DNA from 3 places in the Nonomuraea sp. NPDC049486 genome. Region 1 is predicted to be linked to each of the others. Evidence: predicted binding sites of a transcription regulator. Region 1 holds the regulator's gene; each other region holds the start of a gene.
What was found. The regulator LexA, encoded in region 1, represses DNA repair genes until DNA is damaged. The targets are predictions, from matches to a motif close to TCGAACANNTGTTCGA.
Positions count from the first base shown of each region.

Region 2: a site for LexA is predicted at 2,605-2,620, ahead of AB0K05_RS06095 (SAV_6107 family HEPN domain-containing protein). Genes of this name have one in related genera too.
Region 3: a site for LexA is predicted at 2,845-2,860, ahead of AB0K05_RS39300 (Rv2578c family radical SAM protein). Genes of this name have one in related genera too.

Region 1 is NZ_JBFAPV010000005.1:487,467-494,706, reverse strand. Features, by position in the region: gene AB0K05_RS18295 (PDZ domain-containing protein) at 1-615, shown strand, start outside; gene AB0K05_RS18290 (aminotransferase class I/II-fold pyridoxal phosphate-dependent enzyme) at 666-1,778, opposite strand; gene AB0K05_RS18285 (DoxX family protein) at 1,813-2,220, opposite strand; gene lexA (transcriptional repressor LexA) at 2,469-3,176, opposite strand; gene AB0K05_RS18275 (hypothetical protein) at 4,443-5,072, shown strand; gene nrdR (transcriptional regulator NrdR) at 5,401-5,856, shown strand; gene AB0K05_RS18265 (vitamin B12-dependent ribonucleotide reductase) at 5,853-7,240, shown strand, end outside.
Region 2 is NZ_JBFAPV010000002.1:244,574-251,813, forward strand. Features, by position in the region: gene AB0K05_RS06075 (cytochrome P450) at 1-553, shown strand, start outside; gene AB0K05_RS06080 ((4Fe-4S)-binding protein) at 564-755, shown strand; gene AB0K05_RS06085 (class I SAM-dependent methyltransferase) at 742-1,467, opposite strand; gene AB0K05_RS06090 (SdpI family protein) at 1,626-2,009, opposite strand; gene AB0K05_RS06095 (SAV_6107 family HEPN domain-containing protein) at 2,884-3,330, shown strand; gene AB0K05_RS06100 (hypothetical protein) at 4,085-4,390, shown strand; gene AB0K05_RS06105 (transcriptional regulator) at 4,673-5,167, opposite strand; gene AB0K05_RS06110 (universal stress protein) at 5,493-6,359, opposite strand; gene AB0K05_RS06115 (amino acid permease) at 6,360-7,240, opposite strand, start outside.
Region 3 is NZ_JBFAPV010000020.1:56,684-63,923, forward strand. Features, by position in the region: gene AB0K05_RS39285 (lysophospholipid acyltransferase family protein) at 66-767, shown strand; gene AB0K05_RS39290 (penicillin-binding transpeptidase domain-containing protein) at 843-2,429, shown strand; gene AB0K05_RS39295 (DUF3040 domain-containing protein) at 2,469-2,735, opposite strand; gene AB0K05_RS39300 (Rv2578c family radical SAM protein) at 2,869-3,891, shown strand; gene AB0K05_RS39305 (glycosyltransferase family 4 protein) at 4,445-5,689, shown strand; gene AB0K05_RS39310 (trypsin-like peptidase domain-containing protein) at 5,649-6,557, opposite strand; gene AB0K05_RS39315 (hypothetical protein) at 6,623-7,087, opposite strand; gene AB0K05_RS39320 (sigma-70 family RNA polymerase sigma factor) at 7,026-7,240, opposite strand, start outside.

The DNA of each region.
Region 1 (7,240 bases):
GTCCGGGAGGCGTCCGGCGGGCGGCTCGGCTACCTGCACGTGCCCGACATGGTGGCGTCCGGGTGGGCGCAGTTCCACCGCGACCTGCGTACCGAGATGGCGTACGAGGGACTCGTCGTGGACGTGCGCGAGAACGGCGGCGGGCACGTGTCCGAGCTCATCCTGGAGAAGCTGTCGCGCAAGGTCACCGGCTGGATCCGGGTCCGCGGCCACCAGCCGATGCGCTATCCCGAGGACTCCCCGCGCGGGCCCGTCGTCACGGTGACCGACGAGTTCGCCGGCTCCGACGGCGACATCGTCAGCGCCGGCATCAAGAACCGCGGCATCGGCCCCCTCGTCGGCGTCCGCACCTGGGGCGGCGTGATCGGCATCGACTCGCGCTACTCGCTGGTCGACGGCACCGTCGTCACCCAGCCGCGCTACTCGTTCTGGCTGGAAGGGCACGGCTGGGGAGTGGAGAACCACGGCGTCGACCCGGACATCGAGGTCGTCATGACACCCCAGGACCGCGCGGCCGGCCGCGACCCCCAGCTGGAGAAGGCCGTGGAGCTGGCACTCTCCGCCCTGGAGGAGCGCCCCGCCGCCACCCCGCCCGACCTCCCGCCCCTGCCGTAACGACCCCGGGGGACGGCTCCTCGTCCGGAGAGCCGTCCCCGCCCGGCCGATCAGGGGGTCACGGTGGCGATCCTCCGCAGGATCTCGGCGAGAACGGGCTCGGAGGTGGCGAAGTTCAGCCGGACGAACGTCTCGCCGCCCGGCCCGAACACGGCGCCGTCGCTGAGGAGGACCTTCGCCTCCCGCTCCAGCTGCTCCGCCACCCCGGGACGGCCGTAGTCGAGCCATGCCAGGTAGGTGGCCTCCGGCACGCGGTACGTGACGCCCTCGGGCAGGTGTGCGGCGATGGCGCGCCGGTTCCGGTCGAGCAGCGCGACCGTGTCCGCCAGCCAGGCGTCACCGTGCCGCCAGGCGGCCACGGTCGCCTCCACGCCGAACACGTTCGCCGAGCCGAAGAGGAACGGCGGCTGGGCGTCCAGCGCCCCGCGCAGCCCGGGGGAGCCGAGGTGCGCCACCGAGCAGCGGATCCCGCCCAGGTTGAACGCCTTGGTGGCCGAGGTCAGGGTGACCGTCCGGTGAGGCAGGATCGTGCCGAACGGGATGTGCCGGTTCGGCTCGTACACCAGGTCCGCGTGGATCTCGTCGGAGATGACCAGCAGGTCGTGCCGTTCGGCCAGCTCGGCGAGCTCCTCCAGCTCGGCCCGGGTGAAGACGCGGCCGGTCGGGTTCTGCGGGTTGACCAGCAGCAGCACCTTGCACCCGGACAGGTCGGGGATCTCGGCGCGCCACGAGTCGCCGTCCGGCACGAGCCGGATGGGGCGCAGCGGCCGGTCCATGGTCTCCAGCGTGCCGAGGAACGGATGATAGGCCGGGGTGTGCAGCGCCACCCCGTCTCCCGGGGCCGTCCACACGTGCAGGAGCACCTGCAGGGCCTGGTTGATGTCGGAGTAGGAGCGGACCAGGCCCGGATCGGGCTCCCACCTGTATCGGGCGGCCATCCGCTCCGCGAACGCCTCGGCGAGCGGCCCGCTCTGGGGGCTGTCGAGCCACGAGGGATAGCCGAGGTCGCCTTCCGCCCGGCGGCGCAGCGCCTCGACCACCTCGGGAGCGGACGGCAGGTCCATGTCGGCCACCCACGCGGGGATGACCCCCGGGTCGGCCTTCGCCCACTTCAGCCCGTCATTGCGTGCTTTGAACGCTTCACCCACGAATGTGTCGCTCACCCAGACATTCTAGGAATGTCGGCCTTCGTACGGATCAGCCGCCGGCCAGCGACCGCCACAGCCGGTCCGTACGATCACGCCGCCCCCACGCGATCACCCCGCTCACCACGAGCAGGACCAGCGGCAACGCCACAGGCCCGCCGCTCACGAACGCCTCGGTCAGCACCGCACCGGCCATCAGCCCGGCGCCCGCCAGCGCGGCCGCTCCGGCCACCGGGGGCGCCAGCAGGCACACCGCCACCGCGACCTCCAGCACCGCGACCAGGTAGCGGAACCAGTCGCCCCACCCGATCGCCTCGAACGTGGACACCGACGGCTCAGCCCCGGTGAACTTGCCCATCGCCGCCATCAGCAGCATGCCGGCCATGACCACCTGGAGCACCCACAGGCCGGCCCCGGCCAGCCGCCGCCCGGCACTCGGCCTCGTCTCGATCTTCTCCATGCCGCCGACATTATGGACTGCGATCAACCGCCGGAATGCGGCTGGTTACCGGACAAGGGTGGAGGTAGGTGCACTTGCCCGGAGACGCGCCGTGTGCGACGGAACCATGGAACCCGGGCAGCCGGAGAGGCGCCCGCCGGACAGGACGCGCGTGGAGAGGAGGACGGCGACCATCGGCGGGCTGGTGCGCGAGAGCCGGTGAGGAGCGCGGTGCGGCACGGCCGCACCGCGTCTCACGCGGCGAGTGGTCAGAGGCGGCGCAGGACCGCCACGACCTTGCCCAGGACGCTGGCCTCGTCGCCGGGGATGGGCTCGTAGTTGTCGTTGTGCGGCACCAGCCAGACGTGGCCGTCCTTGCGCTTGAAGGTCTTGACCGTGGCCTCGCCCTCGATCATCGCGGCCACGATGTCGCCGCTCTCGGCGACCGGCTGCTGGCGGACCACGACCCAGTCGCCGTCGGCGATCGCGGCGTCGATCATCGAGTCACCGGTGACCTGCAGGAGGAAGAGCGTGCCCTCGCCGACCAACTGCTTGGGAAGCGCGAAGACGTCTTCGACGCTCTCCTCGGCCAGAATCGGGCCACCGGCGGCGATGCGGCCGACCAGCGGGACGTAGGCCGCGGTGGGCCTGTTGACGGGGGCGTCGTCTGTGGCGGTGTCGGGGTCGACCCACAGCACCGGCTCACCCGGCAGCCGCACCTCCAGCGCGCGCGGGCGGTGGGGGTCACGCCGCAGATAGCCCTTGCGCTGCAAAGCCGTCAACTGGTGCGACACGCTGGACGTGCTGGTCAACTGGACGGCCTCGCCGATCTCGCGCATGGACGGCGGATAGCCGCGCTGCTGCACCGAGTCGCGGATCACCTCGAGGATCTTGCGTTGCCTGGGGGTCAGCCCCAGTGAGTCACGCCTTCGCACCGCGAGGTCACTGACCCCATTGGCGTCATCCCGCTCGCTCATGCCTCTCCTCCTCGCCCGGCAACCCGCCCCGCGGGCGAGGCTCCCGGTCCGTGGTCCTGATGTCGCACACAGCGACCGTATCTCTGTTGAAGATCATCTTCAAACAGTTGTTCGAGTCTTCCTCGAAAATGTCGGCAGTGTGGTGTAGAACATCGTACGGGAGTTCGATCGACACCGTGTTCGATTTGCCGATCTTTCTACGGCCGTTTCCGGGGGCCACGACGGCGGGAGGTCCATCATGCGAACGACCAGACGGAGCCATCGCGCAGCGGGCTCACCCACGGGCCGCATCCACGGGATGATCTGATGGCGGATCCGACCGGCGACCACGTCAAGCGCCTCACCCTCATCGTCGACGCCACCCAGGAGGGGAGCCCTCAGGGGCGCCACCCTCGCCCCGACGCGCCCAGGCGGAAGAACGACGGCGGAGCGGGCCCTCGGTCGCGATGGGCCGCCGACGGCAAGCGCCCCCACCTGTACCTCGTCCCCCCAGCCCGCCCCGACTCGGACGCCGGCCCTGGCAGGTGGGGGAGAAGCGACGGTGGACCCGTCCGAGGGGGAGAGCGCGCCCCCGGAAACGGTCAGGTCGTCAACGGCGGGTCCGTCCGAGAGCGAGCGCCCGGAGCCGGTCAGGTCGTCAACGGCGGGCGCCAGGCGGCGGGCGAGCGTGCGCCGGGAGGCGTCGTCAATGGCGGGTCCGTCCGTACGGAAGAGTGTGCGTCCGGACCCGGTCAGGTCGTCAACGGTGGACCCGTTCGAGGGGGAGAGCGTGGGCCGGGAGTTGGCCAAGCCGTCAATGGCAGGCGCCGGGCGGCAGGCGAGCGCGCGCCCGGAGCCGGTCAGGTCGTCAATGGCGGGCCCGTTCGGACGGGAAAGCGAGTGCCGGGAGACGGCCCGGCCGTCAACGGAAGGCCCGTCCGTACGGGAGGGCGAGCGCCCGGAGACGGTCAGGTCGTCAACGGTGGGCGCCAGGCGGGGGGCGAGCGGCGGGTCGTGGAGCGGCGCCGGAGGCAGGGTGCGCCGGAAAGGCGCCTGACGGACGACGGCCCTCTGCGGCGTTCCGGCCTCACCGGCGAAGACGGGCCCGGCGGCGGTCGCGCTGAGCGGTCGCCGGTTTCCCCGGCCCGGGTGCGGGGGCTCAGGCGGGACGGGGCGTCGATGGTGCCCAAGGGGAGTGCGCGCGTAGTGCAAGGGGAGCGGATCCCGGTGGACCAGGCGCCGAGGCGCCGGACGCGTAAGGGGGACGGCGCGATTGAAGGGGACGCGGTGCGGGCGCGTCGCCGCGTCGTCGTGCCCGGGACTCCAGCGCAGCTCGGCCGGCCAAGGATGGGCTGGTTCCCGAGGTTCGCGCGGATCGACAGGGCCGGTCGCGCCGCACAGATCGACAGGGCCGGTCGCGTTACGCAGATCGATAGGGCCGGTCGCGCCGCACAGGTTGACAGGACCGGCCGCGCCACGCAGGTCGGCAGGACCGGCGGCACCACGCAGGCCGACGGGGTGGGCCGCTCCGCGGGGGCCGACAGTGGGCGGCGTGCGCGGGCAAGGAAGAGGCTGCGGGGTGGCGCGGCCGAGACCGCGCCGGTGCGGTTGACGCGGCGGGGCCGCGCGGCGCTGGTGCTGGTCATGGCGCTGCTGTCGCTGGGCGGGTTCTGGCTCGGCACCAGGGCGGCCGGCCACGCAGGGGTCGAGCGCTCGCCGGGCGCCGTCGGCCTGTCGTGGGCACAGGTGCGTGAAGTCGATAACCTGAGCGGCGCCGGCGTCCACCCCGGCGAGGACCTAGGCGCCGTCGCGGACGAGGCCAAGCGGTTCGACAGGCTGACGAGTCCGCCCAGACGGACGGGCACCCGCCTCCACGGCCCCGATGGCGTCGGCACCCCTTTACACCAGGGACAATAGGTGACCGTGCGATGCCCGCGAGCCTCCTGTGAACAAACATCACGTACGTGACGCGTACCAACAAAAGTGACACGTCCCGGACGACACGCCGAGGCGGGGCGGGGACGCGGGGGCTGATCAGCGACTTCGGCCGGGCGGGCCCGGCCAACTTGCGTTCATGGTCGCGCGCTTCTACGGTTGGACCACAACATCTAGTAGTTACACCGATGTAGTTCACCACACCTTGTGTTTCGGCGACCGCACCAGACAGAAGCTCCGGTGCGTGCGCGAGCGTCCCCAGAGGCGGATGCCGTGCCTGTGGTGACCCCTGAAACGAGGAGGCGTAAGCGTGCATTGTCCGTTCTGCCGCCACCCCGACACCAGGGTCATCGACAGCCGCTCCACAGAGGACGGCGCGGCGATCAGGCGCAGGCGCACCTGCCCGGAATGCGGGCGGCGATTCACCACCCAGGAGACCGTGCTCCTCATGGTCAGCAAGCGCAGCGGAGTCACCGAGCCGTTCTCGCGTGACAAGGTCGTCGCGGGCGTGCGGCGAGCCTGCCAGGGCAGACCGGTCAGCGAGGACTCACTGGCGCAGCTGGGGCAGAGGGTGGAGGAGGCCATCAGGGCCAAGGGCGCGGCCGAGATCGCCTCCAACGAAGTGGGGCTGGCGATCCTCGGGCCGCTGCGCGAGCTCGACGAGGTGGCCTACCTGCGGTTCGCATCGGTTTACCGCGGTTTCGAGAGCCTGGCGGACTTCGAGGCCGAGATCAAACAGTTGAAGGCGGAGAAGGGGGAGTCATGACGGAGACGTCCAGCGGATCAGTGGCGCGCGGAGGCAAGCGTCCCCGCAAGGGTCTGAAGATGAAGCGGATCTTCACCACGCCCGGCGTGCACCCGTACGACGAGATCGCGTGGGAGCGCCGCGACGTCGTCATGACCAACTGGCGCGACGGCTCGGTCAACTTCGAGCAGCGGGGCGTCGAGTTCCCCGACTTCTGGTCGATCAACGCGACCAACATCGTGACCACCAAATACTTCCGCGGCGCGGTCGGCACACCCCAGCGCGAGCACAGCCTGAAGCAGCTCGTCGACCGGGTCGTCGGCGTCTACACGCGGACCGGCCTGGACCACGGCTACTTCGCCAGTGACGAGGACGCCGAGATCTTCGACCACGAGCTGAAGTACGCCCTGGTCCACCAGATCTTCGCCTTCAACTCCCCGGTCTGGTTCAACGTCGGCACCCAGTCGCCCCAGCAGGTGAGCGCCTGCCAGCCGTACGACGCGCTGGTGAGCACGCCCGACGGGCTCGTCCCGATCGGCAAGCTCGTCCAGGACAACGCGATCGGCGCCAAGGTCTACGACGCCCACGGCCTCACCCGCGTCATCGCCACCAAGGCCAACGGCGTGAAGAACGTGCTGCGCCTGCACACCAAGGCGGGCTACACGCTTGACGTCACCGGCGACCACCTGGTGTGGAAGGCCACCGGCGACGGCACCGGCCACTTCGTGGAGGCCGCCACCCTCAATCCCGGAGACCAGCTCGAGTGGCACCGGCGCGAAGCGTTCGGCGAAGGCGAGATCGACTTCACCGAGGTGGCGGAGGCGGCCCTCGCCGGCTGGCTGCAGTCCGACGGCTTCGTCGGACAGTACGAAGGGACCAACGAGTCCCTCACCATCGAGGCGATGACCGTCAACGACGCCGAGCTCGCCTGGGTGACCCGAGCCCTCGACGTCGTGTTCCCCGACGTGCACCGCAAGGAGCGCACGGTGGAGACGCAGGACACCTCGCTCGACTGCCGGCGCACCCGCCTCTACGGCAAGTCGCTGGAAGGCTTCGTGGACAAGTGGGACCTGCGTCGGCGCGGCGTCGACATGTCCGTCCCCGCTGGCCTCTTCACCGCTCCGCTGCCGGTGGTGGCCGCCTATCTCCGCAGCGTCTTCCAGGCCGAGGGCTTCGTCTCCGCGAGGGAGAGCTCCACCGTCGTCGAGGTCGACATGATCTCCGAGGAGCTGATCCGCGGCATGCAGCGCCTGCTGCTGCGCTTCGGCATCTACGCCCGCGTCGGCTTCAAGAAGGACGCCCGCGACGACCGCAAGGGCTGCTGGACGCTGCGCATCCAGTCCGCCGGCGACCGGCGCACCTTCGCCGACGAGATCGGCTTCGTCGACGAGACCAAGTCCGGCAA
Region 2 (7,240 bases), on a different contig from region 1:
CATCGAAGGCGGCGAGCTGACCGACGACGAGCTCACCGGCGTCGCGTTCCTGCTCCTGGTCGCCGGGCACGAGACCACCGCCAACATGCTCGGTCTCGGCACGTACGCGCTGCTCGCCGACCCCGCCCAGCTCGCCGCGCTGCGCGACGACCCGTCGCTGATCGGCAACGCCGTCGAGGAGCTGATGCGCCACCTCACGATCATCCACGTCGGCCCGGTCAGGACCGCCCTGGAAGACGTCGAGATCGACGGCCACCTCATCAGGAAGGGCGAGTCGGTCACCCTCCACCTGCCGGTGATCAACCGCGACCCGTCCCGGTTCCCCGGCGGCGACCGGCTCGACGTCACCCGGCCCGCGACCGGCCACCTCGGCTTCGGCCACGGCATCCACCAGTGCCTCGGCCAGCAGCTCGCCCGCGCGGAGATGCGGATAGGGTTCGCGGCCCTGCTGCGCCGCTTCCCCGGCCTGCGGCTCGCAGTGCCGGCCGACGAGGTGCCGCTCAGGGCGGACATGGCCATCTACGGCGTGCACCGGCTGCCCGTCACCTGGTAAGCAGGGATTCATGAAGATAGAAGCCGACACGAACGTGTGCATCGGTGCGGGCATGTGCGCGCTCACCGTGCCAGAGGTTTTCGATCAGAGCGAGGAGGACGGGACGGTCGTGCTCCTGCAGCCCGTGCCGCCCGCCGAGCTGGAGGAGGGGGCTCGGCGAGCCGTGACGCTGTGTCCTTCGGGCGCGCTCAAGGCTGTCTGAGAGCGTAGACGCGGGTCGTGCCGAACACGCCGTCGCCCGTCCCGCGCCGGACCGTCCGCACGTGGCGGAAACGGCCCGTGCCGAGCAGGTAGGCCTCCTCGACGGGGTTGAAGTAGACGACGGTGACGGGGCGCGGGCTGCGGTCGGCGGAGGCGATCAGCCGGTCCACGGCGGCGGCGAAGATCCGCCCGCGGAACGGGTTGTTCAGGAACACCACGCTGACGTCGTCCGGGATGTCGTACTCCAGCACGTCCGAGTGCACGAACTCGACGCCGCCGGCACGCAGCCGCAGCCGCGTGCCGGCCAGGTTGGACCGCGCGATCTCCGTCAGCTCGGGCGACAGCTCCACCCCGATCACCCGTCCGAACGGGTAGCGGCTGGCGGCCTCCAGCGCCATCCGGCCCTTGCCCGCGCCGAGATCGAGGAACACGTCGTGCTCGCTCACGTCGCTCACGGGCAGCGCCCGGCGCAGCGTGCCCCAGTGGGCGGGGGAGTAGTAGACCCGTTCCGGGTGATCGAGACCGAACTCGCTCAGGTCGGCGAAATCCGCCGTGTTCACCCCGTACCGGCCGTCGTACACCAGCCGCGCCAGCTTCTGCCGCAGGCCCCGCAGGACGACCGGGCCGCCCACGTGCAGGACGTCTTCGCCCAGCGGCAGTTGCGCCTCCCACGCGAACCCGACGGCGGCGGCCGCCCCGGCGACCAACGCCACGGGCCGCGCCACCCACCCGAACGACCCACCGCCCTCCCGCGTTCCGGCCTCGACGGTCTTCTGTCGTCCGCGACCGCCTTGCGCCTGGCCGAGGCGGCGTTCTGAGGGGCCGGGGAGTCGTTGTGGGAGGAGTGCCGGGGCTGTGCCGGCTCGGCCGCTCATGCGGGCCGGCCTGCGAGTTCGCGGTTCACGCGTGCGGCCACGCGGTGAGCGCGCCAGCCGATCAGGCCCAGCCCGCCTATGAGCAACCCGGCCTGCGCCAGGATCGTGGCCACCTGGACACCCTCCGGCAGCCCGACCGCCAGCTCGGCGGCGGCTGACACCACCAGCACCCCCGCCATGGCCGCGGCCAGCATGCGCATCGGGACCTTGGCCCAGGTGTGCGCCGCGTCCCATGCCTCGCGTGAGGCGAGCGTCTCCCGAGTGCGCAACCCGGCCAGGCCGTTGCGGCTGTCGACGGCACCGGATTCGTCATGGAACGGGATGAGGAGGAGCGCCAGGGCGGGAGCGGTGAGGATGGCGTTGATCAGGATGGGCCCCATCCCGCCATCGTAACCATGACCCGCGATCTCGGGAACGCCGCCGGAGCGGGCTCTCTCCACTCGCGGAACGCTGCCGGACTGGGCTCTCTCTGCTCGCGAAACGGCGCTGAGCCAGCTCCTCCCGCTCGGAAGCACCACCCCATCCACCCCCGCACACCTGCCTGAACATCCCGCCGTCTCCGTAGTGCGCAAGGCCCCGCCATCTCCGTAGTGCAGGTCTCGAAGTTTCCCTTGAGAACGCCCTGTGGCATGTCGTCTCCCCAGAGGCGCTCGTGACAGCGTCGGCACTCCCTGGAGCACGTCGTCTCCCCGGGGACGCTCATAAGAGCGTCAGCTCCCTGAGAGGGGTGTCCTGTGGTGCACCATCTCCTCAGAGCGCTCATGACGGCCTGGGCTCTCCTGAGAGTGCCCGTGGTATGCCGTCCGCGTCCGGGGGCTGCTCTTGGGGACGGCGGCGGGTCGGAAACCCCGGATTCGCCGGAGGTGCGGGGGTTCAGGGGCGTTCGCGAGTGAGGTGAGCGGCGTTGCAGCCCGCCGGTGACACCGTCATGGTCATCGAACCTGTGTTCGTGGAAGCAGTTGACACCGCGCGTGATCGAAATTATGTTCGACCATGTGACGTGAGGCTCGCGGCTCACGTCGGAAGGACCTGGTCGCGGGCCATGCGCTCCCCCAGCGCGGACCCGCGGTCAGGCTCCGAGGGCGAAGGGCGCGTCCTCGTCGTCGGCGGAGACGAGTGGGCGCGTCCTGGCCGGACGGGGAGAGGGGAAGCTCCTCGTCCGGCCGGCCCGGCGGAAATGTCGGTGGGGTCTGCGATCGTTGACCTCAACGGCGGACACGCCGGGAGTCGCCACGACTCTAGGAGGCGAACGACATGGCACCACGGCCCAGAGAAACGCCCGGGCCCCGGCTATCGCCTGCGGTTCGGGCTCACCTGACGGATTCACGTTCCTGCCTGGCGGAGGCGGCGACGGCTCGCTCCCCGGCATCGCGCTACGTGTCGGCCCACCTGGCCGCCCTGCGCGCCGCCGCGGCGATCCTGGCCGCCCGCCCGCAGCCCACCCAGGGTCGCAGACGCCGCCTGCGCAGCGCATGGGAGCTGCTGCCCGAGACCGAGCCGTCGCTCGCCGACTGGGCGGCCTACTTCGCGGCCAGCGCGGCCAAGCGGGCCGCCGCCGAGGCCGGCCTGGTGCGCGGCGTCAGCGCCACGGACGCCGACGAGCTCCTGGCGGAGGCCGAGACCTTCGTCTGCACGGTCGAGGACATCCTGGGCGTCCCTGCCCAGCCCCAGCTCCCCGTGGACGTGCCCCTGGCGGGTTGACATCCCACCCACCCCCTACGAGCGCCCCGGTCTCCCTGCCGTCCACGCCCTCGCATGAGGAGACGTAACGGGGCCAGGCGCCGGCCGTTCCGGCGGTCACCGCGCCGGTGGGATGTCCGCCGCTCTTTCCGGCACGTTGCTCGCCTTGCCGAGCAGCAGCCGGCCTGCTGTGGGTCCCGAGCCCGCAGTCCTGCGTCCCGCAGACGCCCGCAGTCCTGCGTCCCGCAGACGCCCGTTGAGCTGGAACGCCCCGGGGCCCTGCGCTGCGCACGCGAGCTGCTCGATACACCCGATGGCGGCGAAACCCGCCTCCTCCGCCGTCCGGACGACCCGGCGCATCCCGTAAGGGCGGACGAGGGCGGTCGTAGCGCGCGGGTTGAGGAGGTAGCGCCTGTCAGGCTGCCCGCGAACTGCGCACGTGAGCTGACGCCTGCCGTCTGCCCGCGATCCGCGCACGCGAGCTGACGCCTGCCGACGCCCGTGAGCCGACGCCCGTGAGGCGTCCCCGCGTCGCGACGCTCGTGGGTCGACGCTTGAGCCCGGGACGGGCAAGCCCGATGAAGACACCCCAGATGGGCGGCTCCTGCCAGGCGCTCGCCGAGGTCATAGGCATGTGGTGCCTCATTCTGCTCTGCGCCGGCGCCGAGCCGATGTCGCGGCGAAGCTGTGACGAGGGCGGCCCTGGTTGCCGTGTCGGCTTCGAAAGGGGAGCCGCGCCGCCGGAAGCGTCGGCGGTCATGAGCAGGGAGACAGTATGGGAAAGCGCAGAGCCGGGTTCGCCACCGCTGCGGCGGCCACCGTCCTGGTGGCCCGAGCGGTGTTCCCGGGCGCCGCGTCGGCGGCGGAGCCCGTCGTGTGCACGTACAAGATCACTGCTGGTCACTGGTTCGTGGACCTGGGCAGGAACAAGGTCCGCTGGGCCGTGAAGGGCCAGTTGGAGTCCGGCTATCGGTACAACACCCGCTACTTCGGGTCGGTGCTGTACCGCGCCATGAGGATGAGCCCGGTGTGGGGAGAGGCGGCCAAGATGTCGCTGCAGGCGGGCTCCTGCCGTGAGTAGCGGCACTTCTCCCGTCTCGCGCCCGGTGGCGATGGCCCGGCGCCGTGACCGCCGGAGGGTCGCGTTTCCCGCGCCCCGCACGGGAGCACGAGGTTGACAGGCGAGTGAAGGGCGCCGGGGACTAAACACGAGGTTTGTTGGATTATCGAGAACCCACTGAGGGAATGGCGGCGGACCGCTTTTTGGGCCCGGCGAAATGTCTGTTGTGCGGGGCTTTGTCAGAAAACAAGCAAGGGGCACGCCCGGATGGGCGCGCCCCTTGCCGCGGCTGTGGGAGCCGGGTCAGAACGTCTCGACCGCCCGGCGGGCCTCGGCGTCGAGGACGCCCCAGCTGATCAGCTCCTCGGTGAGCTCACTCGGCGACTTGTCATAGATCACGGCCAGAGAGCGCAGATCCTCCTGGCGGATCGACAGCACCTTGCCGTTGTAGTCACCCCGCTGGCTCTGGATCGTGGCGGCGTATCGGGCCAGCGCCCCCGCCTTCTCCTTGGGCAGCGTGGCCAGCCTCTCCAGGTCGATCACAAGCTTGGGCGTCGGCCCGAGCGGGCTCGGCGCGGCACCGCCGGGCAGCAGCTCGGAGACGGGCACCCCGTAGAAGTCGGCAAGCTCGGCAAGCTTCTGCACCGTGACCGCACGGTCGCCGCGCTCGTACGAGCCCACGACCACGGCCTTCCACCTGCCACGCGACTTCTCCTCGACTCCATGCAGGGACAGGCCCTGCTGGGTGCGGATCGCGCGGAGTCGTGCACCAAGCGACTTTGCGTACTCAGACGGCATCGTGTGGCCCCCCGGCTCCTCGTATCTATAGCTCTCAGTAGATTGTGCTCCCTTGCGGCGAATGCCGTTGCCACCGGGGGTCCGATGCCGCTCGGGCACCAATCGGTAGCGATGGCCCTGGGTTCACCCCAGGACGCCGCGCAGGTGCTGGTTACGCACAGTGACGGTAAAGGGGTCGACGCCTAAGGTCAAGCTGATTGGAAAAAAGATGCCGAATCCGGTCCAGCATGGAACGCCTCATTAGCCCCTTCTGTCCCCGTAGTAACTGTACTTCGTCATAGTTTGCCGAGTAACCACAGCGGTTTCGGCACCGGGGGCGAAGAAGTCAGGCCTGGCGTGTCAGAACCAGGACGGGACAGGTCGCCGCCCGTACGATCTTGATGCTGGTGTCGCCCAGGAACACCCGCCTGAGCGGCCCGGTGCCGCTGGAGGCGCAGATGATCAGCTCGCCCCGCTCCCAGGTGCCCGCCCGCATGGCCGCGGCGACGCTCCGGCCCTCGAACACCTCCACGTCAACCCGGGTGCGCAGCCTCTGTCCGCGGGCGGCGGCGGTCAGGTCGGCCATGGCCTGGTCGCGCATCCCCGTCAGCATCTCCTCGCCCAGCGGGTGCCGGCGGTGAGCCGCCTCGACCAGGGTGACCAGCCGCAGCGGCAGGTCCAGCGCGGCCGCGATCCCGGCCGCCCCCTTGACCGCCGCGTCGGCGCAGCGGCCGCGCCGGTAGGCGAGGGTCAGCCGGGTCAGCTCGGCGGGCGGGTCCTCGGCGTACCCGCGCGGGGCCAGCAGCACGGGCACCGGAGAGGAGTGCAGAAGCTGGTCGGCGGTGCTGCCCAGCGAGATGCGACCCCGCGGGCCGCGCGGCGCCGAGCCGATCACCACCACGTCCGCGCCGCGCTTGCGGGCCAGCTCCACCAGGCCGCGCCCGCTGCCCCGGTGGGTGTAGGCGACCAGGCCCGCTTCGTCGCCGGCGAGCTCGGCCGCCTGCGCCAGCGTGGCCTCGGCCTGCTCCTGGAGGAACGCCGCCCACGCGGTCGCCTCCGCCCGGGCGGGCCCCGGCGTGCTCCACGCGGGCGGCTTCACGAACGCCACCTCCAGGCGGGCGCCGGCCTGCCGGGCCAGCAGTACGGCCACCGCCAGGCCGTCGCGGCCACGAGGCTCGGGGACGAACCCGCTCAGCACATTCTCGATCTTCATCTAGGGCACCTCGGCGTTCAGCCGCGAGTGGCGGTAGCCGTACAGGAAATAGCAGAGCAGCCCGGCCAGCATCCACAGCCCGAACGCGACCCAGGTGACGCCGGCCAGCCCGCCCATCACCAGGAAGCAGAACACCACCCCCAGCGCCGGGGTGACGGGGAAGAACGGCGTGCGGAAGCCGCGCGGCAGGCCGGGGCTGCGGTAGCGGAGCACCAGCACGCCCGCGTTCACGATCGCGAACGCGAACAGCGTGCCGATGCTGGTCGCCTCCACGAGATGGCCGAGCGGCAGAAGCCCGGCCAGCACGCAGACGAAGGCGGTGACGATGAGAGTGTTGGCCGCCGGCACCTGCCGCCTGGGGCTCACCCGCTGGAACACGCGCGGGACGAGCCCGTCGCGTGACATGGCGAACAGGATGCGCGTCTGCCCGTACATGACCGTGAGCACCACGCTGGCGATGGCGATGACCGCGCCGAAGGAGATGATCAGGCCCGCCCAGGTCGAGCCGGTGGCCAGGTCGGCGATGAGCGACAGGCTGGCCTCGGTGCCCTCGGGGTTGAAGTCGGTCCACGGCATCGCGCCGATCGCGGCCACGGCCACCAGCACGTAGACGACGGTCACGATGACCAGCGACAGCACGATGGCCAGGGGCAGGTCGCGCCTGGGGTTCCTGGCCTCCTCGCCGGCCGTCGAGGCGGCGTCGAAGCCGATGTAGGAGAAGAACACCTGCGAGGCCGCCGCCGTGATGCCGGCCACGCCCATCGGCGCGAACGGCGCGAAGTTCCCCGCGCTGAAGCCGGTGAACGCCACCAGGCAGAAGAACAGCAGCACCGCTATCTTGATCAGCACGAACACCACGTTCGCCGCCGCGCTCTCGGAGG
Region 3 (7,240 bases), on a different contig from region 1:
GACCGCCACATCGGCCTTAACGCGTCCTCGTGCCCCGTCCCCGGACGGGGCACGACGCGTTTAGGGTGAGTGGCCGGACCGACACGATCGCCTCCTGGAGCGCCAAGTTGCTTTATCACGTGGTCAAGTTCGCCGCGGTGCCGCTCACCCACGCCATGTGCAGGCCGCACCTGTCGGGCGCGGCGCACGTGCCGCGGACCGGCCCGGCCATCCTGGCGGCCAACCATCTGTCGGTGATCGACTCGTTCCTGCTGCCCGCGCTGCTCCCCCGGCACGTCACGTTCGCCGCGAAGAACGAGTACTTCTCCGGCAACCCCGTCTCCAGCTGGTTCATGCGGCTGGGTGGCAGCCTGCCGACCGACCGTGAGAGCGCCAGAGCCGCGCAGGAGATGCTCGACGCCGCCGCCGGGCTGCTGGAGCGCGGCGAGCTGTTCGGCATCCACCCGGAGGGCACCCGCTCCCCCGACGGCCGCCTCTACCGCGGCAAGGTCGGCGTCGCCTGGCTGGCGCTCAAGACCGGCGCCCCCGTGCTTCCCGTGGCGCTCAGCGGCACCGACAAGGTGATGCCGTTCGGCGCCCGGGTTCCCCGCCCGGCCACCGTCGGCATCAGGATCGGCGAGCCGCTGCGGTTCGACGGCGACCATCGCGACGCCCGGGAGCGGCGCCGCGTGACCGACGAGGTCATGGCCGCCATCCAGCGGCTTTCCGGGCAGGAGTACGTCCCGGAGTACGCGTCCGGTCACAAGCCGTCCCATGGCACGTCGTGATGCCGCCCCGCTAAGCTCGGTCCCCTGTCGACGGTCAGGGGGCTGACAGTGGCGCGTACGCGCACCATCGTGATCGTGTCCGTCGCCACCGTGGTGGCGGTGGGGGCCGCCGCCGGTGGCGCCTACTACGTGCTGCACACCCGCGGCACACCCGCCGAGACGGCGCAGCGCTTCGCCGCCGCGTGGCAGTCCGGCGACCAGGCGCGGATGAGCGCCGAGCTGGCCGTGCCGCGCGAGCTCGGCCTCTACGGCCGGCTCCGCGAGGGCCTCGGCGTCGAGTCCACCAAGGTGACGCTGGGGCAGCCGCGCGAGAGCGACGACCGCGCCACCGTCCCCTACACCGCCACCCACCGGCTGAAGAACCTCGGCGACTGGACGTACGAGGGAGAGCTCGTGCTCAAGGTGGCCGACCGCCACTGGAAGGTCGACTGGGCCCCCGCCGCGGTGCATCCGAAGCTGACCTCGGAGGCGGAGTTCACGCTCAAGGCGAAGTGGCCCGAGCGGGCCAAGATCGTCGACGCCGACGGCAACCGCATCGACACCGGCGAGGTCGGCGGCTCGGTCCAGCAGCTCGTCGGCTTCCTCGACAAGGCCACGAAGGACGACGTGCGGCGGCTCGGCTCCGCCTACAAGACCGGGCAGGCGGTCGGGCGGGGCGGGCTGCAGCAGACGTTCGAGAAGCGGCTCGCCGGCACGCCGACGACCGAGATCAGGGCGGGCGAGACCACCCTGGAGACGATCGAGGGCGAGGACGGCGAGTCCCTGACCACCTCGCTCGACCCCCAGGTGCAGGACGCCGCCGTCACGGCGGTCAAGGACCTCGACAAGCCCGCCTCGCTGGTGGCGATCAGGCCGGGCACGGGAGAGATTCTGGGCGTGGTCAACAACCGGGGCGGGTTCAACCGGGCCATCGACGGCCGCTACCCGCCGGGCTCGACGTTCAAGGCGGTCACCGCGGCCGGGCTGCTGGCCGCGGGGCTGAAGCCGGGCGACACCGTGACCTGCCCGAAGTACGTGACCGTGGGCGGGCTGCGCATCCGCAACTCCGAGGAGGCCGCGTACGGCAAGGTGTCGTTCTCCGACTCGTTCGCCTACTCGTGCAACACCTCGTTCGCGCCGCTGGCCAAGCAGCGGCTCGGCGCCGACAAGCTGCTGAAGACCGCCGAGCTGGTCGGCTTCAACACGGCGCCGGCCATCGGCCTGCCCGCCACCGAGCCCAGCTTCCCCAGGGCAGAGTCCGACGCCGAGCTGGCGGCCGAGTCCTTCGGCCAGGGCCGCATCACGGCCAGCCCGCTGTCGATGGCGTCCGTGGCCGCGGCCCTCGCCGACGGCACCTGGCGGCCGCCCACGCTGGTGCCGGAGGCGGAGCAGAAGGTCAAGCCCCGCCCGCTGCCCGACGGGGTGACGGAGGACCTGCACGCGATGATGGCGGCCGTCGTCACCAAGGGCACCGCCAAGGCCGCCGGCCTGCCCGCCGGCACCCACGGCAAGACGGGGACCGCCGAGTACGGCACGGGGCCCGAGCTCGACTCCCACGCGTGGTTCATCGGGTTCAGGGACGACGTGGCGTTCGCGGTGGTGGTGGAGGGCGGTGGCGGCGGCGGCAAGGTCGCCGCGCCGGTGGCCGCCGACTTCCTGCGCGCCCTGCCGTCCTCCCGCTGACCCCGGCCCATTCAGGCGAGGCCCGCGGGACGGGCGGGGTCAGGCGGCGGTCAGGGCGAGGGCGGCCGAGGCCCCCTCGCGCAGGACGAGGATCAGGAGCGTGGCGACGAGCGTGGCGATCAGGAACCAGCTGATCACGATGATGACGGTCGAGCGGCTGGGCGCGTGCCCGCCCGCCGACCTCTCCTCACTGCGGCGCGCGCGCTCGTTGAACGACTCCAGCCGTGCGACGAGTCGCGGATCGTCGTCGACGAGGTGCTGCTCGATCTGGGCCAGCATCCGCTCTTCGTCCTGCGACCAGGCCATGGGTGCACCTCCGGAACGCAAGCTCTGTGCCGCATTCCTGCCCAACCATGAAGATCATTAGCCGTGGGCCGACCTGCCAATTGCGATCTCTTTTGGTTTGCGATCACTGTCGAACCTCTGTTCTAATCATGGCATGCGCTGGGACAACCTGCGTCTGACCGACGCCGGGCCGGACGATCCGGCCGCGCCGCTGTTCGCCCGCGGCGCGGTGGCCCGCACCTTCGACACCCCCGGCTTCCGGGGCATGACCTTCTACGAGATCCAGGCGCGTTCGATCATCAACCGGGTGCCGGCGGCCAGCCGGGTGCCGTTCGACTACACGATCAACCCTTACCGGGGTTGCGGCCACCGGTGCGTCTACTGCTTCGCTCGGAAGACCCACGAGTATCTCGACCTCGACGCGGGGGCCGACTTCGACTCGAAGATCGTGGTGAAGGTCAACGCCGCCGAGCTGGTCCGCAAGGAGCTCGCCGCGCCGCGCTGGCGCGGGCAGCACATCGCGATGGGCACCAACGTCGACTGCTACCAGCGCGCCGAGGGCCGCTACGAGCTGATGCGCGGCATCCTGGCGGCGCTGCGCGACGCGGCCAACCCGTTCTCGGTCCTCACCAAGGGCACGCTGATCCTGCGCGACCTCGACCTGCTCACCGAGGCGGCCGACCGCGCCGACGTGGGCGCGAGCTTCTCGGTCGGCTTCCTCGACCCCGACGTGTGGCGCTCGGTCGAGCCGGGCACCCCCGACCCGCGCCGCCGCCTGGAGGCGTGCGCGACGCTCAACGCCCACGGCATCGGCTGCGGTGTCCTGATGGCCCCGGTGCTGCCCTACCTCACCGACTCCCCCGCCCAGTTGGAGCGGACGGTCAGGGAGATCGCCGCCGCCGGCGCCACCCATCTCACCCCCATCGTGCTGCACCTGCGCCCCGGCGCCCGGCAGTGGTGGCTGGCCTGGCTCTCCCGCGAGCACCCGCGCCTCGTGCCGCGCTATCTGGAGCTGTACGGTCGCGGCGCCTACGCGCCCAGGGCCTACCAGGAGCGCGTCACGACCCAGATCAGGGAGCTCGCCACCCGCTTCGGCATCGGCCGCGCCACCCAGGCCAGGGCCCGCCGCCTCCCGCCGCCGCCACCGCCTTCTCCCCAGCAGCTCACCCTGCTGTGACCCCTGGGCAGCGGGATGGGTGGGGCCTGAGCTTTTCGCGTTCTGGACTCGTACCAAATTGATGGTATGTCGCGTTTTGGTGGAGTAGGGGTATTACGGGGTTAGTGCGTTATATGAGGCGCACTGTCCGTACAGGGGGGACACCATGTCTGACATGAAGAAGAAACCCAGCGCGAAGTCCGGCAAGGCGAAGAAGCAGGCCCTCAAGGCGAACCGGCAGGACAAGGAGATGAAGAAGGAGGCCGCGAAGCCTGAAGAGGCGTAACGACTGGGCACTGGCGAGGCAGCCGGGCCGTCCACATCCCGGCTGCCCTGTCAGATTCGTCTGAAAAGTGTTGACTTCGCAAGCAACGTTATCCCGCCATATGGCGTCTAAAGATCATAGAAGTGGATAGCGCCACGGGGATGAACGGCGCAAACCACTCGAACTCGGTAAGGGCCGACGGGGGGCGACTCCTACCGCCGGCCTCGCCGATCCATCACGTTGTCAACCGGCGGGGGGACGTTCCAGGTGCGGACATGGGCGCGTAAGGGCAAGTCAGCGGCGGCCCGGGTGTACAGGGGTTACAACCGGCGCAGGGCGCGCAAGGCGCCCCCGCCGTCGACGCGGGAGATCAAGATCCTCCTGCTCCACGCCAACGGCATGGGCGGCACCATCAGGACCGTCTTCAACCTCGCCGGCCAGCTGGCCGAACGGCACGACGTGGAGATCGTGTCGATCCTGCGGGAGGACGAGGAGCCGTTCTTCCCGCTGGACCCGCGGGTGCGGGTGCGCTATCTGGACGACCGGCTGACGCCCGGCTCCGACCCGGTGCGGGCCATGCTGTCGAAGCTGCCGAGCAGGCTGATCCCGCAGGACGAGACCGCCTACCACCGGTTCACCCTGTGGACGGACCTGAAGCTGGCCCGGTTCATCCGCTCGGTCGGCACGGGCGTGCTCATGGCGACCAGGCCGGGGCTCAACCTGGCGGTGGCCCAGTTAGCTCAGCCCAGCGTGATCACGATCGGGCAGGAGCACGTGGCGCTCAAGGTCAAGGACCAGGGCCTGCAGGAGCTGATCAAGTGGCGCTACCGCCGCCTGGACGCGCTCGTCACGCTCACCAAGGCCGATCTGAGCGACTACCGGGCCGCGCTGCCCAAGCCGCCGAAGAAGCTGGTGCGCATCCCGAACGCGGTCCCGCCGATGAACGGCGACCTCGCCAAGGGCGACGCCAAGGTGGCGGTCGCGATGGGCAGGATGACCAAGCTGAAGGGGTTCCACCGGCTGATCAAGGCCTGGGAACAGGTGGCGGCCGCGCACCCCGACTGGACGCTGCGCATCTTCGGCGCCGGCCCGCAGGAGGACAACCTGCGCGAGCAGATCGCCGAGGCCGGCCTGGAGGGCAAGGTGGAGCTGCCGGGCAAGACCGCCGACATCGGCGCCGAGCTGGAGAAGGCGTCCATCCACGTGATGAGCTCCCGCCACGAGGGCTTCTCGCTGACGATCCTGGAGGCGATGGCCAAGGGGGTCGCGATCGTCTCGTTCAACAGCCCGCACGGCCCCAAGGAGATGATCACCGACGGGGTCGACGGGCTGCTGGTCAAGCCTCGCACCGAAGACAACCTGGCGGCCGCCATCATGCGGGTGATCGAGGACGAGCCGCTCCGCCGCCACCTGGCCGCCGGCGGCCTGGAGACCGCCAAGCGCTACGACATCGCCGCCATCGGCGCCCAGTGGGAGGAGCTGATGGACGACCTGCTGGCCCGGCGCACCCGCGTCAGGCTTCCGGCCCCGACAGCTCCACCGGTTCGGCGATGACGTCGACCAGCGCGCCGTTGCGGTAGACGGTGATCGGCAGCGGCCGCCCGATCGCGTCGGCGAACATCAGCCGCTGCAGGCTCTGCGCGTCGCCCACCGGGTTGCGGCCCGCGCTGAGCACCAGATCGCCGGCGCGCAGCCCGGCCCGGCCGGCGGGCGAGCCGGCGATCACCTCCACCACGCGCAGCGCGCCGTCCTGGCCGGTGCGCCGCCGCAGCGCCTCGGGCAGCGGCGCCGGCGAGGTGACCAGCCCCAGGAACGCCCGCCGCACCCGCCCGTCGCGGATGAGCGCGGCGACGATGGCCCGCGTGGTGGCGTTGACCGGCACGGCCAGCCCCACGCCCACGCCGGCCACGGCGGTGTTCACGCCGACCACCCGCGCCCGGGAGTCGGCCAGCGCGCCGCCGGAGTTGCCGGGGTTGAGCGCCGCGTCGGTCTGGATCACGTCCTCGATGAGCCGTACGGCCGAGCCGCTGCGGGCGGGCAGCGACCGGCCCAGCCCCGACACCACGCCCGCCGTCACCGATCCGGTGAGCCCGAGCGGGTTGCCGACGGCGACCACGAGCTGGCCGACGACGAGCTCGTCGGCCTGACCGAGCTCGGCGGGCTCGGGAGCGGGCACCCCGGAGCGGATCACGGCCAGGTCGGACAGCGGGTCGCGGCCGATCACGGTGAACGGGCCGGAACTGCCGTCGGCGTAGGCCACGGTGCCGGACCGGGCGGAGCCGACCACGTGCGCGTTCGTCAGCAGGAACCCGTCGCGGGTGAACACCACGGCGGAGCCGCTCCCCCTCCCGGCGCGGACACTGGCGACCTTGGGCAGCAGCTCGGCCGCCACGGAGGAGACGATCTGCGAGTAGGAGTCCACGGGGAGCCTCCCGACATGACGGCCGGTGATGTGATTACATCATTACCCATCACGTCAAGCTACGCTCAAAGGGCGATCCAGTCGGTCACCACGTTGGTGCCGCTGCTGGGGCTGCACTGCAGCCGGAACGCCTGCGACGGCGCGGGCCTGAACACGAAGCAGCCCGACTCGTCGATCGCCGACTCCACCACCGCGCCGGTGACCAGGTGCGTGTAGGCGGTGCCCGGCCGGGCCGGGACCACCTGCCCCATCAGCGCCTCCCTGCCGACCTCCAGCTCGATCGTGACCTCGCCGGTGGCGAAGATGAGCGCCCGCAGCGGCACGTGCTCCGCGCCCCGCGTCGGCGACAGCTCCTCCCGCTCCGCCGCCGAGTCGTAGGTCAGCGACGCCAGTTCGGCGTCGACGTCGTGCCAGGTGAAGATCGCCTTTCCGGCCGCCACGAACTCGGGCGGCACCTCGCGGGCCGCCTCATCGGCCCGTCTGAGCGCGGCGAGCAACCTGTCTTCGTCCTTCCACCACGGCGTGGCCATGCCTCTCGCCCTCTTCCTGCGTCTCACGTTCGGACCTGATCAGGGCGGCCACCGCCGGAGAGCGGCGCAGCTTGGCCAGGCACCGCGCCCGCGTCGGCCCGATCGCGCCGACGGGCATCGACAGCTTGTCGCTGATCTCCGCGTACGAGGCGG